3 regions of the Maritalea sp. YIW29 genome follow, and region 3 is predicted to be linked to each of the others. Evidence: predicted binding sites of a transcription regulator. Region 3 holds the regulator's gene; each other region holds the start of a gene.

Region 1 (6,461 bases), on a different contig from region 3:
CCTTCGTGATGGTTTCCCCATCCCGCCGCAAAATCTGAGTGAGCTTCATTTGGGACCCCTTGAGCTCGATCACTGAAGTTGTGACTTCCAACAGATCATCAATATGAGCGGCGCGGATATAATCAATATTCAAGGAGCGCACCGCAAAGGCGATCCCCTCGGTTTCGAATAATTTCTGGTGATGCACGCCGTAGGCACGCAAAAACTCCGTGCGCGCCCGCTCGAAAAACTTCAGATAGGCCGCGTGATAAACATTGCCGGAAAAATCCGTGTCTTCATAATAGATGCGCACCGGAAAAAGATGCGCACCATCATTGGTGACTTCACCGCCAAATGTAAATTGCTGATTATTCAACCTAGTTTACTGCCTTTGCGCATGTACTGTCACCCACGCCTTCACAAGGGCGATAAGTCATCACATCTGTTTCGACGTCATCTTCAAACACAACTTGCACGGAAACTGTTTTCGCAGTTTGAGGCGGCAAGCCAATCGCAATGGCATCTAGCCCCGCATCACTCGGAATAGAAAATGGAGAATCTGGAATACAGGGCGCAAGTGGAAACTGCTGGTCCAGCGCATCCGAGTTTACAGAATATCGAATTTCCTTAAGCCGACAGCGTGAGGTCACAAGAGCCGTGAAGTAGATCAGCTGCTGACCATCATATTCACGAAACGCCACCCAACCAGATTGCTTATTTGCATCAACCATCATTTTGAACATCGACACATCCGGAACCCCTGACATGTCTTGCGCAACAGCGCCGCTGGGCACAAGCCCCACCAATATCGCCAATGCCAAAAATAGCTTTTTCATCTTGTCCTCCCAAACATAAGCGTCATTCGCTGATGGTAACATGAACTGGCGCTTTGGGTAGATCAACCAAATGATGATGGATTTGACGTGGTTCAACCTGCGCTGCAGACAATCCATCTGCAGTACATCGCACCCATTTGTGGCTCACTTCTTTGTCACCTTCACGATGAACGTGACAGACTTCATCTGGTGCAAATCGAAGAGAGTTGGGTTTATCAATGAGGTAATAAAACGAATACTCGTGATATCGCCCGTCTATTCCGTCATAAAAGCTCTCTGAAATGATCAAGGGTCGTTGAACGGCAATATCCAAGTCCAACTCTTCACCCATTTCGCGGCTAAAGGTCTGTGCGCTGGTTTCACCACGTTTTATGCGACCGCCGGGCAGATAGACAAAATCCAATTCAACTTCCTGCGCACAAAGTAGATAATCTTCATGCTTGATAATCGCCGCTGCACGCGCGTTAAACACGTGTCCATCAGCTTTGAATGTAAGGTCGATACCCATCTCTCAATAGTCCGCATCAACAACTGTTTGGTGCAAAAAAGTATCAGGCAAGTCGACCAATCGGGTGCGCATCGATTGGGGATGGAGGTTCATATAGGCCAAGCCTTCAGGGCTAAACGGCGCCCACTCAAAACTCAATATTGTGCCGTCATCTTCACCCGTCGCGCAGATTTCGCCAAAGTTGAAAGGGATATGCGCTGGCGGTTCAACTTCATAATAAAAGCCGAACTCATGATATTTTTTGCCGTAACGCGAGAAGAAATTCTCGATAATATATCGAAGCTGCGGATTTTCGGCTTTCGCACTTAACTCTTCATCCATTTCACGATGCAGTGCCTGCAAAGAGCTTTCGCCCCGCTGCACGCGACCACCGGGCAGACACACAAAGTCGTCATCATTTTCCCGACACACGAGCACATGGCCCTCATGCCGAATTATCGCAGCGCATCGCACATTGACCCGAAGGTTGCCCTCGTCAAATGTTAGATTACTCATCTTCGACCTGTTCTTCTTCAAATAAGCTTGCTTGTACGCCCAGAAATCCTTGGGGAACGCCCATGTCCATATGCTGAAACGCCATTGCCGTTAGCATGCGGCCACGCGGTGTGCGTTGAATAAAGCCTTGTTGAATAAGGTACGGCTCAATGATTTCTTCGACCGCGTCGCGGGGCTCCGACAGTGCGGCGGCAATCGTTTCAATGCCGACAGGTCCGCCGCTATAGTTCGTCGCGATGGTGCCCAAATAGCGCCGATCGACTTGGTCTAAGCCTTTTTTGTCTACGTCCAAGCGACCAAGCGCTTTGTCCGCAACTGCTGCATTGATTTGTTCCACATCATCAACTTGCGCAAAGTCCGCAACCCGCCGCAGCAATCGGCCTGCAATCCTTGGTGTACCCCGAGAGCGGCGGGCAATTTCCATCGCGCCATCTTGGGTCATGCCAACACCCATCAAACGGGCACCACGTTGAACGATTTTCACCAATTCTTCGGGTGTATAGAATTGCAACCGTACCGGAATTCCAAAACGATCCCTGAGCGGCGTCGTCAACAACCCAGCGCGGGTGGTCGCTGCAACCAGCGTGAACTTGGCCAAATCAATCCGCACCGACCGGGCGGCGGGGCCTTCGCCGATAATCAGATCGAGTTGAAAATCTTCCATCGCCGGGTAAAGCACTTCCTCAACTTGCGGGTTGAGGCGATGAATTTCATCGATGAACAGCACATCGCGTTCTTCAAGATTGGTCAGCAACGCCGCCAAATCCCCGGCCTTTGTGATCACCGGACCAGACGTTGCGCGAAAGCCCACGCCCAACTCTTTGGCGACAATCTGCGCTAAAGTTGTTTTACCCAGACCTGGAGGCCCAACAAACAAAACATGGTCCAGCGCTGACCCGCGTTTTTTCGCAGCGTCAATGAATACCTGCAAATTACCGCGCGCTTTTTCCTGCCCCACAAAATCGTCGAACAGGGACGGACGCAAGCTGACATCCACTTCGCCATCCCGGCCAATCGTGCTGTCGGTAATGTCCGTCATAATGTGCCTGCACCGTTCGTCGGTTTATTTGAACTGGTTCTGGGCAACAGCATCCAACAGACATGCGCCCAGATGAACGCGATCAAAAGCCCAGCAAGTGCACCTGCGCCAAGCCCGACGTAAAAATCTGGCGAGCTATAATCAAGCCCTTGTGACGACACAAATGTACCAACCACCACATTCAGCGCCAATACTGCAACCACGCCAAATGCACCACCCGCCATCATCGCCCGACGCACAAATCCCGATTGCGACAAAAATGCTCCGCGACCAACCGCAAAGCCATATGGCGCAAGGAATGCCAAACTAAAGCCCGTGGCCAACAATCCTAAAATCGCCGCAAAGCCAAATGCCCGACCCAATTGCAACCAATAGCCGCCAACAAACGGATTGGTAATCGCGTTCCAAATATCTGAAAAACTGAATAACACCACCAATAACAACGCGCTGCCCATAGGGCCAATAATCGCGCTCTTCCACACGAACATCATCGTTTGGTTTTGCGGCTTCGGCTTTTCCGGTTCTGGCTCCGGTTTGCGCTTTTTCGATGGGTCAAATTTTAGGATTTTACTCAAGAACTCAACTCCTTCAGTCCCATGCGAATGAGTTTTTCGGTTGAAACATCGTTGCCTTCTTTGCCAACGATTTTGGCCAGCACCGCAGAGGCCTGCATTTGCGAATAGCCCAAATTGGTGAGCGCTGATGCCGCATCGGCGACGTTGGATGAAGCCGCGCCCTCGCCAATTGCTTCTTGCAAGCCCTGAACACCCGGATCGATTGCGGCCCCGGCAGGAATTTTGCCTTTTAGCTCGGTAACAATCCGCTGGGCAACCTTGGGACCCACCCCCGGTGCGCGGCCAACCATTGCTTTATCTTGCAGCGCGATGGCGCTTGAAATTTCAGGAATCGAAAGCGTCGATAAAATCGCTAACGCCACTTTCGCGCCAACCCCCTGCACCGTCATCAACAGCAAAAACCATTGTTTTTCGGGCTGAGTGCCGAAGCCGAACAGCTTGAGCTGATCTTCCCGCACATATGTCTCAATGAACAAAGTGGTCGCTTCGCCAATGGAGGGCAAGTTGCCCAAAGTGCGCCCGGAACAGTGACAAACATAGCAAATGCCGTTCACATCAATCAGCACTTTGTCATCGTCCAGCGCGTCGACCAAACCTTTGAGTTTTCCGATCATAGCTATGCCTGTGCCTTATGTTGAATAGATTTGCGATGATGCGCATGGGTGATGGCGATGGCCAACGCGTCAGCTGCATCGGCGCTTTCAAACTTTGCGGTCGGCATCAAAATATTGATCATCAATTGCACTTGGTTTTTATCCGCGTGCCCAGCACCAACAACTGTCTTCTTAATCTTGTTGGCTGAATATTCCCCAACTCGCAACCCGCATGCAGCCGGTGTCATCAAACAAACACCGCGAGCTTGCCCAAGCAACAGCGCCGAACGGGGGCCCGCATTTACAAATGTTTCTTCCACCGCCGCTTCGTCCGGGGAATGGCGAGCAATCAGTTCTTTGATGCCTTCAAACAGGCCGAGCAGCCTTTGCGGCAACTCATCTTTTATAGGTGGTTTCACAACGCCTGAGGCCACATAGGACAGCCTATTTCCAGTCTGGTCGATTATGCCCCAGCCGGTATTGCGAAGGCCAGGATCAATACCCAGAATGCGTGTTGTGGAATTGCTCATATATGCCGCGCCCAATAAAAAGAGGTGCAGTTGTCCGCACCTCTTCTTTGAACATGTTCTTGTTCTGTACGCAAGTACAGCCAACAATATTTGTTGGCCCTTAGTGCTTGGAATGATCCATGGATGGCGCACCCATTTGCGCGGCTGGGAACATCACATCGACTTGGCCTGCATGCTCAAACTCGAGCGTGATTTTGACCATCTGATCTTTGTTGATCGCATCATGCAAACCGATCATCATCAAATGAAAGCTGCCAGGTTTAAGTTCAACCGTAGCACCCGGCTCAATCACCAAACCATCAACCAGTTGGGCCATCCTCATCACCCCATCAGTGACGCTCATTTCGTGAACTTCAACCACCTTTGAAACGTCAGAAGATGCACTCATCAACCGATCAGCCTTGTCGCCATTGTTCGTAATCGTAAAGAACGCACCACCTGCAGGCGCACCGTTTGGTGTTGCCCGTGTCCATGCTTTGTCGATATGCAAATCGCCGGCCATCACCATTTTTGACATTGGCATTTCGGCTTTTTTGGCAGCCCCATGATGTCCAGCATGGGCGTTTGGATTTTCAACAATCTTTAGTGCCGGTGCTGGGTGTCTTGGGCGATCCTCGCCTTCAACTGGAATTTCATCCCAGGCGACTTTGCCGCTCGCACCGCACAATTGTGTGGTTTTGAAGTAAAGCGTTTCGCCAGCTTCAACATTGCCAATGCGGCCAAACACGACGAACTCGTCATAAGCCCAGTCTTCAACAACCCCGCCAGACCAAGTGACTTTACGAACGCCTTCTGTCTTTTCTCTGCCATGCAAAGTCAGTGGTTTCTCATATGCGCCGCGTTCAACATTCATTTCAAAACCATGATGCGACATCGGTTTGGCATTGTAGAACCCTTCGGGCAATTCAATGATCACATCATTTGTTGCCGCGCCGTCACAGCCATGTGGCACCCGCAAAACAACTTTGAAATAGTTGTCTGCCTGCGCAGTTTGCGTTTCCAATGTTGCGTGCGCAAATGCAGCGCCAGTTGAAAGAGCTGCAGAGAATGTGGCAGCAGCGAGTGCTGTTTGAAAGATAGATTTAGTCATTTTATTTCCTATTAAATTCATGCATTGGCGCGTGGCCAAACACATCAAAACCATTGTGTTGATTGAATTATGAGGAAATAAAAGGCGGTGCCCTTGGGGATTGTGGCGCGTAATGAAGCTTGCGTTGATCATCTTGCAGCTGAACGGCAACGACAGGCGTTGACCCCAGCATGGGCAGGGTGACCATTGGCAGGTCTGAACCAAAGCCAAAATCAGCAGCGGCGGCATGGGCGACGATACAAATCGTGCCCTCATCCGCTACATCTTTGGGCTTGTCGGGATTGCTGATTTCAACCAGCCCATGGGCTGTGCAAATGACCAAACGGTCATCACCTGACCATGAGGACAACACACCCGCATAACTGGGCAACATGGCCTGAAACAGCAAGAAAATGCCAAGCGTCAACGCACGTTCCGCACGCGTCAGCTTGAACATTTTTATCGCTATTTTGAGCCCTTTGCCCAACATCAATCAATCCCTTTGAAAAAGGGCGTTACCCGAGTAGCGGTGCTACCCAAGTAGCGGCGCTACTCGGAAAGTTGCGCCATTACTTCGTCTGACATTTCAAAGTTTGCATAAACATTTTGAACGTCATCATCTTCTTCCAGTGTTTCAATGAGCTTCATGAGGGTCGCGCCCTTATCAGCATCCACTGGAACATTGTTCTGCGGCTTCCAAATCGGGTTTACCGATTTTGGCACGCCCAAAGCTTTTTCCAGCGCTGTGGAAACTTCGCTCAAATCTTCAAATGCGCAGATGATGGTGTGACCCATTTCGCCTGTTTCACAATCCTCAGCGCCAGCTTCAATCGCGGC
Region 2 (6,461 bases), 540 kb from region 3:
AAATTTGGGCGTATGTAGAACCAGCTTTTGCACTTCATAAAAGTCGCGCAAAAATTGCATAAGGGCGAGGTCAGCTTCGATCGCCTCAATTTCAACGATGGGCGAAGCTTCAGGCCCAACAACAACTTTGGACATGCGCATTTGGGGTTGAGGTAGCAGGGTAAAAGACAAATCGCCGTTAATCGCGACCGGCGTGCCCAGCGCTTCAGATGCAATTTCTTCCATCCGGTCCCGATAAGGTGACCAATCATAAAGCCGAGGCACGACGAAGGCTGCTGCGAGCAGCAGAATAACAACAACGCCAACAACAATATAAAGCCGATTTAACAAGGAGCTAACCGCAGCACGTCAAAGTTCATGTAAATTTCCAAATTCGTGAGAAACTCTATGCCTTTGTAAGCCGCTCGTCACCATAAATTGTCACAAGATTGGGCAATTCGTATGTGAAATCACAGCTTTAGACTATTTCCCCTTGCGCAACTGCGCCAAACAGGCCTATCACAAAACATGGATATGGTGCGATTTTAAGGGGGATCGCGCGTAAAAATGGCAAAAAATGCACGCCTAATATACCGTGTTGTTTATCGCTGGGTGCACCCACACCTTGCGTCATTTCGAGCTGCCCAACAGCCAAAAATGTGGCTCCTTTCCATTGGCGCTGGTGTTGCTGGCGGTGTGGTCGCAATCCTATTTCGCTCCCTTATCGGTTGGCTGCAATTCCTATGGCTGGGCACCACTTCAGAACGTTTTCTTGATAAACTTGCAGGCATGCCTTGGTGGTTCACCTTTGGCGGTCCGCTGATCGGCGGTTGCCTCGTCGGCATTATCTTATATTTCCGCCGCCGTTCGAGGCATGGCGGCGTTGCGGATGTCATCGAGGCCCGCGCACACGACGGCAAGAAACTATCCCTCAAGGAAGCATTGATCGGCACAGCGATCTCTGCCATCACTTTGGGGTTTGGCGGTAGCTCAGGCCGTGAGGGACCAGTTGTTTACTTTGCTGCGTCTGTTTCTAAAGCCCTGTTTCGATTTTTCGAGCTGCCCCCATCTGCGCGCAGGATCATGCTGGGTTGTGGAGTGGCAGCGGCGATTTCAGCTAGCTTTAACGCGCCGATTGCAGGCGTTTTGTTTGCCCATGAAGTCATTCTTGGTCATTTTGCCATGTCCGCATTTGTACCCGTGGTCATTGCGTCTGTCATCGCCTCCACCATGTCCCGTGGCTGGTTTGGCGACAATCCAGCATTCTTGGTGCCGGATTTTCAAATTACATCATATTGGGAAATCCCAGCCTTCGCACTGTTGGGCGTTACCTGCGCGATTGTTGCCATTTGCTTTCAAACGTCACTGATCGGGAGTGATTGGGTCGCGCGGCATTTCAAAATCAAGGACTATTTCCGCCCGGTAATTGGCGGCGCGGCCGTCGGGTTCATTGCTTTGTTTTTCCCGCAGGTATTAGGCGTTGGCTATGAAGCAACAGACGCGGCATTGACCAACCATTGGTCACTGCAAACTATGCTGGCACTTATCATCGCCAAAACTGCCGCAACAGCCATCACCCTTGCCTCACGCATGGGCGGCGGTATATTTTCCCCTGCCCTATATTTGGGCGCAATGACGGGGGGGGCGTTTGGATTGATGGCCGCGGCCGTGTTCCCGGAGATGGCGTCATCTGAGGCGCTCTATGCCATAATTGGCATGGGCGCAGTCGCGGCGGCGGTGCTGGGCGCACCCATATCCACCACAGTGATGATTTTTGAACTTACCGGCGGTTTTGCGTTTTCGATTGCCCTACTGTTCGCCGTGTCGATTTCCACAGGCATCAGCCAGGCGGTCATGGGGCGGTCATTTTTCTATTGGCAGCTCTACACCCGCGGCATCATGCTCGAAGAAGGGCCGCATCGACATTTCGTGAAATATTTCCGCGTGCGCGACTTCATGAAACCGTTTGATAAAGATGGAGACGAAGAACCGTTCGACATCCTGTCCGGCAAACCATGGCTCAAGTCCAAAGATACATTGGAAAACGCCTTACGCGCGTTCGACGCGACCCATAAATCACGACTGCCTGTGATGGAAGGAACCGGGAAACGCATGCGCCAAGTCGGCTGGGTTACCCATGTGGATGCCCTTGCCAGTTTCAACAAAGCACTTGTCGAACAAAGCCGCGAAGAACACCTTTAACACTACATTGTCACGACGACCGAACCTACTTTGCGCCCTGTATCCACTCGATTATGTGCATCCACAATTTTGTCCAATGCATATGTGCTGTCGATGACTGGCGTGAGAACCCCATCTGCTGCCAACTGCATTAAACGGCCATACATTTCAGGGCCCATCGCCATCTTCTCGTCAGCACTGGTCAAAATAAACGCTCGCTTGTTGAAGTTGTTTTTGATCATCTCCAGCGCGCTCTTAAAGATGATAACCATCAGTTTGCCGTCAGGTTTCAATAGATGTTTAATTTCGGAGAATGGCGCGTTACCCACATTGTCCATTACAAAATCAAACTTTTCGCCATGCTTTTTGAAGTCTTCTTTCTTGTAATCAATCACCCGGTCCGCACCAAGCTTTGTCACCAGATCAACATTCTTGCCACTACACACGGCCGTAACGTTTGCACCCATATGTTTTGCAAGCTGGACCGCAGCAACGCCAACAGCCCCGGATGCGCCATTGATCAAGATGTGATCACCAGATTTTAAACCAGACGCGTCAAAAAAAGCCTGTGCAGTAGAGCCACCAAATAGAACAGAAACCGCTTCTTCGTGGGACAATTCAGATGGCTTGATTGCCAGCGCACCAGCTGCATCAAGGCACACATATTCTGCATGACACCCAAATTTAAAACCCGATGAACCAACTACAGCGTCACCAACTTTGTAGTTTTGAACATCATCACCAACGGCTTCGATAACACCTGATAGCTGCAGGCCTAGCACTGGACATTTTGGATTAAATGGCCCCATGGCGAGGCGTGTTGGAATGGAAAGACCAGCAGGCACACGCAACGCCCGCACCCGCACATCGGCAATATCCACTGTGGAAGCAAACACCTTGATGAGAACTTCTCCTGCTTCAGGTGTCGGCTTCGGCAGTTCTTCAACTTTGACATTTTCGGCGGGGCCGAATTTGCGATAAATAGCGGCTTTCATCTGATGTTCCTTTTGGTGCGGCATCCCCCAAAAGTAAGTGGCTTTGCCCTGGTTTCAAGCGCAAATACTCAATCTGGTCTCAATTGTGGAAATTCTTCGCAAGGATTGCGTGCACGCGCCCGCATTGAGGCAGCTTTGTTCGTCAACGCTTTTGCAAGTTTGGTTGTGGCAAGTGGTGAGCGCTGAGCATCTTTTTGGCTCAGCCGCACAAATGCATCAAGTGCCCAAACGCGCACGAGTGTTTTGTCATCAAATTCGCACGCATTGATAAATTGCGCCAATTGGAACGCATGATCATCAGTAACATCTAGAAACTGAACCGTTTGTAACAAATGGAGTTTTGGCTCCCACCCCGTCAGGAACATGGAACGAGCAATGAGCTGGTCCAACACTATTGAAGGCACTGCCCGATGCTGCTCAAGCGCAGCTTTCACCACCCAAGTAGAACTGGTTTGGTGTGCAACTTCCGCACTATCGAAATAGCTCCCAACTTGGTGCCATTCAGCATCCGAAATGCCAGCCTTAACCGCCTGTTTCAGCTCATTTACATGTTTGCCATCAAATGACAATATCGCATCAAGTGCCGACATTCCATGCATCTCCTAAATCCCAGCATGCACAAAACGTGAGCTGATCCAAGACCATCAGCCAACTCCCTTGTTCGACTTTATCAACTATTGAGGGCGCAACTTCACTTGGTGCGTTGCATATACAATTATTTGCTTGTGTCCTATAAAGAACAAAACAAGATTCGAGCGCGCGTAATGATAGCAAGACCTGGCAAAGCACCAAGTTCACAACCCGGCCCAATTACGTCCCAATTTGGCGGCTCTGCTCCCCGTTATCTAGAGGGCCTAAATGAAGAGCAACGTGACGCCGTAGAATCAATTGATGGTGCGCTGTTGGTGCTAGCAGGTGCTGGCACAGGCAAGACACGGGTGTTGACCACCCGCATTGCACACATTTTGGCAACTCGCCGCGCGCGGGGCCATGAGATATTGGCGGTGACGTTCACCAACAAAGCGGCCCGCGAGATGAAAGAGCGGATCGCCAAGTTCGTGGGCGGTTCGGTTGAAGGCATGCCGTGGCTTGGTACATTCCACTCGATTGGCGCAAAAATTTTACGCCGTCATGCCGAACTTGTCGGTCTTAAATCGGACTTCACCATTCTTGATACTGACGATCAGATCAGGCTGCTCAAACAATTGCTGCAAGCTGAAAATGTCGACGAGAAACGCTGGCCCGCCCGCCAACTCGCCCACATGATTGATGGCTGGAAGAATAAGGGCCTGCAACCCAAACAGTTAGACATGTCAGATGCTGGTGCGTTTGCCGATGGCAAAGGCGCAAAGCTATACGCAGCCTATCAAGCACGGCTGAAAACACTCAATGCTGCAGATTTTGGCGATCTATTGCTCGAATGTATACGTGTCTTGAAAGACAATCCAAGCGTTCTGCAAGAATATCACAAGCGCTTCAAATATATGCTGGTGGACGAGTATCAAGATACAAACGTCGCCCAATATTTGTGGCTGCGCCTGCTTGCACAAGGCAACTCAAACGTTTGTGTTGTTGGCGATGACGACCAGTCCATTTATGGCTGGCGCGGTGCCGAGGTCGACAATATTTTGCGCTTTGAGAAAGATTTTCCGGGCGCGAAAGTTATCCGACTGGAACGCAACTACCGTTCAACTTCAAAAATCTTGCGCGCCGCATCACACCTCATTTCGCACAATGAAGACCGTTTGGGCAAAACCCTACAAACAGATGTAGGTGAAGAAGGTGACCCTGTTTCAGTGACCTCAGTTTGGGATTCTGAAGAAGAAGCCCGCACGATAGGTGAAGAAATTGAGCAATTTCAACGCCAAGGTCATCATCTGAATTCAATGGCGATTTTGGTACGTGCGTCGTTCCAGATGCGTGAATTTGAGGAGCGCTTCATCAAACTCGGCCTCAGTTATCGGGTGATCGGCGGACCGCGCTTTTATGAACGCAAAGAAATTCGCGACGCCCTTGCCTATCTACGTGCGACAACGCAACAGGCAGATGATTTAGCATTTGAACGCATCGTCAATGTGCCAAAACGTGGGCTAGGCGACGCAACAGTTCGCTTGTTGCACGACGCTGCAAGAGCCGCCAATATTCCACTAATCCAAGCGACGCGGGACTTAATTGAAACAGACGAGCTGAAGCCCAAGCAACGTTCCACCTTGCGGTTTCTCATTTCCCAATTTGATGATTGGGCGTCACGGTTGAAAAATCTGCCCCACGCTGAAGTCGCAGAAGCCATTTTGGACGAAAGCGGCTACACTCAAATGTGGCAAAATGACCGTTCGGCCGACGCGCCGGGACGGCTGGAAAACCTGAAAGAACTCGTCCGCTCTATGGAAGAGTTTGAAACATTAGGTGGGTTCCTAGAACACGTCTCGTTGGTGATGGAACGCGATTCCGGTGATGGCGCGGACGATGCTGTGTCCATTATGACCTTGCACGCCGCCAAAGGCTTGGAATTCGACACCGTGTTTCTGCCAGGCTGGGAAGAAGGGCTTTTCCCACACCAGCGTTCGCTTGATGAAAGCGGAAAAACCGGATTGGAGGAAGAGCGCCGCCTCGCCTATGTCGGTATCACCCGCGCCAAAAAACGCGCCAAGCTCACCGTCGCACAAAACCGCCGTATTCATGGGCTGTGGCAAACCGCGCTGCCATCTCGCTTTTTGGACGAATTGCCCGCCGACGCAGTGGAAGTCAAAGACACAGGCTCAAGCTATGGCGGATACAATTATGGTGGGCGCAACACCGCTTCAAAGTTTGACAATAGCGACCCATTCGACAGTGTTTATGAAACCCCGGGGTGGCAACGTGCCCAAAAACAGCACAAAGCACGCGCCTATGACAGAGGCCCAACGATAGAAGGTGAGATGGTCGCCCGTTCCGGATCGACCACCCATTCTTCGTCGTCTTCATTCAGTCAAGGCGACAAAGCCTTGCACCTCAAGTTCGGTGAGGGCGTTGTCGCAAGCGTGGACGGCAATAAGCTAACGATTGATTTTCCGTCAGTCGGTCGAAAAAAGGTACTCGAAAGCTTCATCAAACGCGCTTAACTAGGCCTTGATGAGGCCGCCGAAATATTGAAGCTGATATGCGACGACATCACCAACGCGAATGATCTCTTTGCCTTGAAAAGATGAAACGTCTCCGGTCGAATTATCGACATAGTTTCCATGCGGTCCTGACCAATCAAATCCACCCAGAAAACGTCCCTGTGCATACATTTCGCTTAACGCAGCCAAAATTGTTTCGCCAGCA
Region 3 (6,461 bases):
TGCGTCGATAGTCTTCGACACCCAGTGCACCGTGACGCTTTGATAGTTTTGCACCGTCTGGTCCGTGAATGAGTGGCGTGTGTGCCATAACGGGGATGCGCCAGTCCATTGCGTTGAAGATGGTGATTTGACGAGCAGAATTTACCAAATGGTCGTCGCCGCGCAGAATGTGCGTGACACCCATATCGTGATCGTCAACGACAACAGCTAGCAGATAAGTCGGGGTGCCGTCTGACCGCAGAATTACGAAATCATCCAGATTTTCGGCTTTGAAACGCACATCGCCTTGAACTTTATCATGAACGATGATTTCGCCTTCAGTCGGGGCTTTGATGCGCACAACGAATGGCGCATCGGCCGGGGCGTCGCTCTCAGGTCGATCGCGCCAACGGCGATCATAGACCATTGGGCGGCCGTCAGCTTTCGCCTGCTCACGCATTTGCGTCAGCTCTTCAGCCGTCGCATAGCATTTATAAGCTTTGCCTTCGGCCAATAATTGGTTGGCAACTTCCGTGTGGCGACCAATGTTTTTCGACTGATAGATAGGCTCACCAGCATAATCTAGGCCAAGCCAGTCCATGCCCGTGATAATGGCCGCAATTGCTTCGTCGGTTGAACGTTCTTTGTCGGTATCCTCGATACGGAGCAACATTTCACCGCCAAGGGATTTGGCCAGCGCCCAGTTAAATAGGGCGGTGCGGGCGTTGCCAATGTGCAAAAATCCGGTTGGTGACGGCGCGAACCGTGTGATCACTTTTTCTGTCATGCTGAATGTTCTCAATTATAAAATGAAGACTGAAGCCTACAACTGTTGCCGGTTTGGTTCGGCAATGCTGGCGAATTTTTGCCGCATGTGTAACATAAGCGGAATATTGCGCAAGATAGAGGCGAGCTAATGGCCACTTTTGAAAGCGAAACGATACTTAAAAGCCATACTCAATTGTCGCCCAAGGGTGACGAACCTGTTCGCCTGCGCCAAAAATCAAACCCGGAAATCCAAACTTCTCCGGTTGTTTCATTTAAGAGCGCTGTTTCTCGGGCGATCTATCATCGCCAATTTATCGTACTTGTGCCGTTTGCGCTGATTGTCGGCATTTCTCTCTATAAGAATGTCCGGTTTGAGCCTAACCCGCTTGCGGTTCTGCTTGTTTTAAGTGTGTTGGCTATCGGGTTTGTTTGGCAACGGTTGAGGCAAAAGACGGGAAGGGCGCTTGCCCTAATCTTGGCAATTTGGAGTGGCTATGGATTGATTGCTTTAAGCGCTCAGTGGTTCGGCACAAAGATGATCAGCTATCCAATGGCCGTGAATGAGCTAACCGGTCAGATTGTTCAGCGCACGTCCATTCAAGGTGGGCGCGAACGGCTAGTGATCGAGCAGCTTGGTGGTGACGCGCGACTAGAAAATGTTCGCCGACTGCGCCTGAATGTAAAAGCAGATCATTTTGATCCTGAAAGAGTCTTTCAACTCGGTGATCGGATCATGCTGCGGGCGCGGATAATACCTGTGCCAAAACCGGTTTATCCGGATAGTTATGATGCGCAGTTTCATAGCTTTTTTGCTGGGATCGGCGGGTTCGCCAGTTCCCTTGGGCCAGCAAAAGTGACTTCACCGGGGGGCAAATCAATTGCCGCGCAAGTTGATGGTGTCCGGTGGTCGATTGGCGAACGGCTGGATCAGTATTTGTCCAAGCAGCAAGCAGGCATTGCCCGGGCGCTGATTATTGGAGATCAATCCGGCATTGCCAGTGAATTGCGCGAGCAAATTGCCAATGCCGGTTTGGCCCATGTGCTGGCAATTTCTGGATTGCATCTGACTTTGGTGGTCGGCAGTGTTTTTATATTGGTTCTATTTTTGATTTTGCAGGTGAGCCGTCGCGACAGGTTGATCAAGCCAATGGCGGCGATGTTCGCCATAGGGGTAGCAGTTGCCTATCTTTTGATTTCAGGGTCAAATTTGGCAACCCAACGCGCGACGTTGATGTTGGTGTTGGCATTTGTGGCCATCATTGCGGGTCGGCGCGCGATCACCATGCGCAACGTCGCGCTTGCTGCCATTTGCATTATCGTATTGTTTCCGCACGAGATTTTTAAACCAGGATTTCAACTGTCTTTTGCTGCTGTGGTAGGCTTAGTCGCTGTTTATGCGGGCATTGGCCGGTCGGCAATTATCTTCCCGTATTGGGCGAAGTTGTTTGGCGGCATTGCGCTGACGAGTCTAATTGCAGGGATTGCAACTGCGCCTGTCGCCGCCGTACATTTTCAACAATTCGCACCATTGGGTTTAATCGGAAACCTAATTGCTGTTCCCATTGTTGGGTTCTTCGTCTTACCATGTGGCCTGATTTCAGTATTGCTGATGCCTGTTGGCCTTGAAGGACCGTTCCTGATGTTAATGGGAGCGGGGATCGACACGATTGTACACATCGCGAAATATATTTCGACGATAAGCGCAGAGTTCACACAGACACCTATGTTGGCGCGTTGGGTTTTGCCGGCTTGTTTGTTGATGTTGGGCTGGTTGAGCTTTTTTCACGGCAGGATAAAATTTTTGGCGCCAATTGCCTTCGCGCTATGCTTGTTTGCCTTCGGTCCAGCTAAGCATCCATTTGCGGTGATTTCAGACAGCACGCAGGCGATCATCATCAATCATGGTACAACATTTGCGCAACTGGGCCGCAAGTCGAATAGTTTTACAACAAGGGCGTGGGCAGAGCGGTTTGGCGCAAACTTGCTAGATGATGACGCCATTGGTGGCTGCGATCGCCATGGCTGCAGTGCTCAGGTTGAAGGTGTGGTGATCTCAGCGGTAAAAGACAGCGTTGGCTTAAGAGAAGATTGCTCTGTTGCCGACATTTTGATCGTAAGGCAACGGCGCTCTGTCAGCTGTCCCAATGCGTTGGTCATCACACAAAGAGAACTTGATGACTTTGGCGTTGCGATATTGTTCAGAAATAGCGTAGGCGAAATTGAGGTAAAATGGGCGCTGCACGATCACAACCGTCCTTGGCGTCCGTGAGCCAACATCAATCAAAAAAGACCCGAGCAACCAATGCATAAAGCGTAGTTGTCGGGCCAAGTGTTCGCAATCGGGGATGTTGGGACCACGAGGTCACAACGGGGTCAGTACTTGCGAAATAAACCAACCAATCGTCCCTGAACCGCTACTTGGTCAGGGCCGAAAATTCTTGTTTCATATGCTGGGTTTGCTGCTTCAAGGGCAACAGACTGCCCCTTTTTGCGCAAACGTTTCAGTGTCGCTTCTTCGTCATCGACCAAGGCGACAACAATTTCGCCGTTGCTGGCAGTGACTTGTTTCTTGATCAGCACCGTATCGCCGTCAAAAATGCCCGCATCGATCATCGAATCGCCACTAACTTCCAGCGCGTAATGTTCACCGCCGGCAAGCATTTCTGGGGGCACAGAAATGGTGTGGCTTTGTTCCTGAATTGCAGCAATTGGAACACCCGCCGCAATCCGACCCATAACAGGGATCGTAACCGGAGCGTCAGTATTCTCGTCCTGAGCAATTGGAGCCGCTGAAACTGGTTCACGCGCTCTGCCCAGGTCACCTTGAATGACACTTGGCTCAAACTTGGACTTCTTGCCACCAAGGGAAGGGTTCATACTGTCTGGCAAGCGAACCACTTCCATTGCACGCGCCCGATTGGGCAGACGACGAATAAATCCGCGCTCTTCCAGAGCTGTAATTAGACGGTGAATACCGGACTTAGATTTCAAATCCAATGCATCCTTCATTTCATCAAATGAGGGAGGTACGCCACTTTCCTTCATGCGCTCATGAATAAACATCAGCAGTTCATGTTGCTTGCGGGTCAACATTTTGAAGTCCTTTACAGCCTGATTTAGAATCGGAACAAATGTTGAACAACTATAACTGTTCTTTATATGTTCTGCAAGTGGGTCAAAATTTGGCGAAATGATGAGGCTCTCTAACTGTGTGTTCGAATTGCAACATTTCAGATGTGTGTGCCACAAAGTCGCGCAAATGGGTTGCAAATCACGGCAACGTGAGTGTATTGCACAATTGTCTTTAATCAGGCTGGTCCCGCCAGCCACAACGCCAAGGAGGTTTTTATGTTCAATTCACAAACACTTCTGGCAACTTGTTTGCCAGTTTAACACTAGCGCAACCGATCCTTCGCCCAGCGTCCAAGCTGCGGCCGTCTAAGGTTCATCTTTTCAAACTCCCATAGTCTACGCGTGGCGTGGACTATCAACAATCAGTCGCTGTCATTTTCCGCGCTGCATCTGCGCGCGGCGATTTCAGCACAATTATATTCAAAATTAGGAGCGGCGAAGCTTTGTGCTTTTTGCCGAGCGAATACACATGAAAAAACAACATGCAATATCTGAGCAATATTTCGAACGATTAGGTCGGTACCTACGTGTCTTTTTGAACTATTTGGAGGCTCGTCAAAAACGCAAGATTGCGCGAGCCTATTATTTAGGAGCTGGCGATTTGAGCCCGCACATAAGAAAAGATATAGGGCTTGGAAATGAGAACAAACACTTCTAATAAACTTCGTATGAAGGGGCGGGCAATTGGGCACCGCCCCTTTATTTATTGTGGTGCGGGTTCAGTTTGCGCGCCTGATAGTTTCTTGGCGTTCGGCGACAGGAAAAACGCAATCACAAAAAGAACCGTCATCACCAGAACAATGGTTGGGGCAGGGGCGCTATCGATGAAAAAGGCAATATAGACACCCAAGAATGAAGAGCCGACGCATAAGAGTAATGCCCAGACCAACATTTGACCAATTCGGCGGGTGATAAGGTATGCAATTGCGCCGGGTGCAACCAAGAGCGCAATCGCGAGAATAATGCCAACCGCTTTCAGCGCTGCCACGACACTTAGCGAAATGACCGCCAATAGACCATAATGCAGCCATTTAACGGGCAGACCGATGGCGCTAGCATGTTGCGGGTCAAAGATGTAAAGCAGCAAGTCGCGCCAACGAAATGCAATCAGCACAGCAATAAGGGCTGAAATGATGCCGGTTTCGAACAGGTCATAGAGGCTGATGCCCAACATATCGCCGAACAGAATATGGTCTAGGTGAACGTCGGTTTCAATTTTCGTGTAGAGCACGATGCCAAGGCCGAACATGCCGGAAAATACGACCCCCATGACCGTATCTTCTTTAACGCGCGAATTTTCGGTGATGTATCCGGTTGAAATCGCGCAGGTCATACCCGCCACGAACGCCCCGATGGCAAGGGGGATACTCAAAATGTAAGCCAGCACAATACCGGGCAGCACTGCGTGTGAGATCGCATCGCCCATCAACGACCAACCCTTTAGGACCAAAAAGCACGATAAAAGCGCGGCTGGGATCGACACCAAGATCGAAATGATGAAGGCGTTGCGCATAAATTCAAATTGGAATGGCGCGAGCGGGTCACTGAGGAACAGGTCGATCATATTGATGGCTCCTCAATTGAGGCGCGTCTTGCGCGTTGTGCCAACATGCCGTGCTTGGGCGCAAAGATGAATGCTGTTAGAAACATCATGGTTTGCAGCACAACGATGATGCCGCCCGTGGCACCATCCAAAAAGTAACTGATGTAAGCGCCAACCAGAGCGCTCATGGTGCCGATGAAGACGCTCACGGCGATTAGGCGCGGGAAACGATCCGTTAGTAGATATGCGGTTGCACCAGGGGTTACCACCATGGCGATGACCAAGAATGCCCCAACGGTTTGCAATGCGGCGACGGTACATGCGCTTAATAGGGTGAAAAATAAGATTTTTAGCAATGTCGGGTTGATGCCGATCGAACGGGCATGTTCCTCATCAAAGAATGTCACCATCAAGTCCTTCCATTTTAGAAGAAGGATTGAGAGCGATACCACAGAGATGATGACCAATTGGATTGTGTCAGATGGAGTGACCGCAAGGATGTTGCCCAACACAATGGTTTGAATGTTCACCGATGTGGGTGAAAGCGATACCATGAACAGGCCAAGTCCAAAGAACGACGTGAAGATGAGGCCGATAATGGCGTCTTCGCGCAGTTTTGTGCGTTGATTTAAAAACAACATAGCAGCAGACGCCAACGCGCCTGAAAAGAAAGCACCCACGGCAAAAGGCAAACCAAGCATATAGGCCCCGGCAACACCGGGCACAATTGAGTGCGAAAGTGCATCGCCAATCAGCGACCAGCCTTTCAGCATCAGGTAGGCCGACAAAAATGCGCACACCGCGCCAACTAAAGCGCTGACCCAAATCGCGTTTCGCATATATCCATAGGTGAGGGGTTCGAGCAGCAGATCAATCATCATCATTGCTCTTTGTACGACGGTGTTTCATTTTGTCTTGCTCGCCATACATGACCAGCGGACGTTCATCGTCAGTGATCACGGCAATCTGTCTGGCATCTTCGTCATCATGTAAATCGGTGCCGCCAAATACGAAGTGGCGCAACACGCCGCCAAAGGCC

The links. Region 3 encodes LexA, which represses DNA repair genes until DNA is damaged. Its sites were predicted from a motif close to TGTTCNNNNTGTGTTCNG; they were not measured.
Region 1: a site for LexA is predicted at 4,610-4,627, ahead of ruvC (crossover junction endodeoxyribonuclease RuvC). Genes of this name have one in related genera too.
Region 2: a site for LexA is predicted at 3,896-3,913, ahead of AC2D8L_RS01970 (ATP-dependent helicase). Genes of this name have one in related genera too.

Annotation. Positions count from the first base shown of each region.
Region 1 is NZ_JBXVVF010000002.1:1,078,074-1,084,534, reverse strand. Features, by position in the region: gene ybgC (tol-pal system-associated acyl-CoA thioesterase) at 1-355, opposite strand, end outside; gene AC2D8L_RS14615 (hypothetical protein) at 357-815, opposite strand; gene AC2D8L_RS14610 (NUDIX hydrolase) at 838-1,323, opposite strand; gene AC2D8L_RS14605 (NUDIX hydrolase) at 1,327-1,818, opposite strand; gene ruvB (Holliday junction branch migration DNA helicase RuvB) at 1,811-2,857, opposite strand; gene AC2D8L_RS14595 (hypothetical protein) at 2,854-3,432, opposite strand; gene ruvA (Holliday junction branch migration protein RuvA) at 3,429-4,046, opposite strand; gene ruvC (crossover junction endodeoxyribonuclease RuvC) at 4,049-4,555, opposite strand; gene AC2D8L_RS14580 (DUF1775 domain-containing protein) at 4,656-5,645, opposite strand; gene AC2D8L_RS14575 (hypothetical protein) at 5,713-6,114, opposite strand; gene AC2D8L_RS14570 (YebC/PmpR family DNA-binding transcriptional regulator) at 6,174-6,461, opposite strand, start outside.
Region 2 is NZ_JBXVVF010000001.1:398,004-404,464, reverse strand. Features, by position in the region: gene AC2D8L_RS01990 (AsmA family protein) at 1-330, opposite strand, end outside; gene AC2D8L_RS01985 (chloride channel protein) at 547-2,181, shown strand; gene AC2D8L_RS01980 (NAD(P)-dependent alcohol dehydrogenase) at 2,184-3,155, opposite strand; gene AC2D8L_RS01975 (hypothetical protein) at 3,224-3,745, opposite strand; gene AC2D8L_RS01970 (ATP-dependent helicase) at 3,920-6,256, shown strand; gene AC2D8L_RS01965 (DUF5680 domain-containing protein) at 6,257-6,461, opposite strand, start outside.
Region 3 is NZ_JBXVVF010000001.1:935,034-941,494, forward strand. Features, by position in the region: gene gltX (glutamate--tRNA ligase) at 1-766, opposite strand, end outside; gene AC2D8L_RS04580 (ComEC/Rec2 family competence protein) at 896-3,016, shown strand; gene lexA (transcriptional repressor LexA) at 3,121-3,840, opposite strand; gene AC2D8L_RS04590 (metal ABC transporter permease) at 4,583-5,443, opposite strand; gene AC2D8L_RS04595 (metal ABC transporter permease) at 5,440-6,300, opposite strand; gene AC2D8L_RS04600 (manganese/iron ABC transporter ATP-binding protein) at 6,293-6,461, opposite strand, start outside.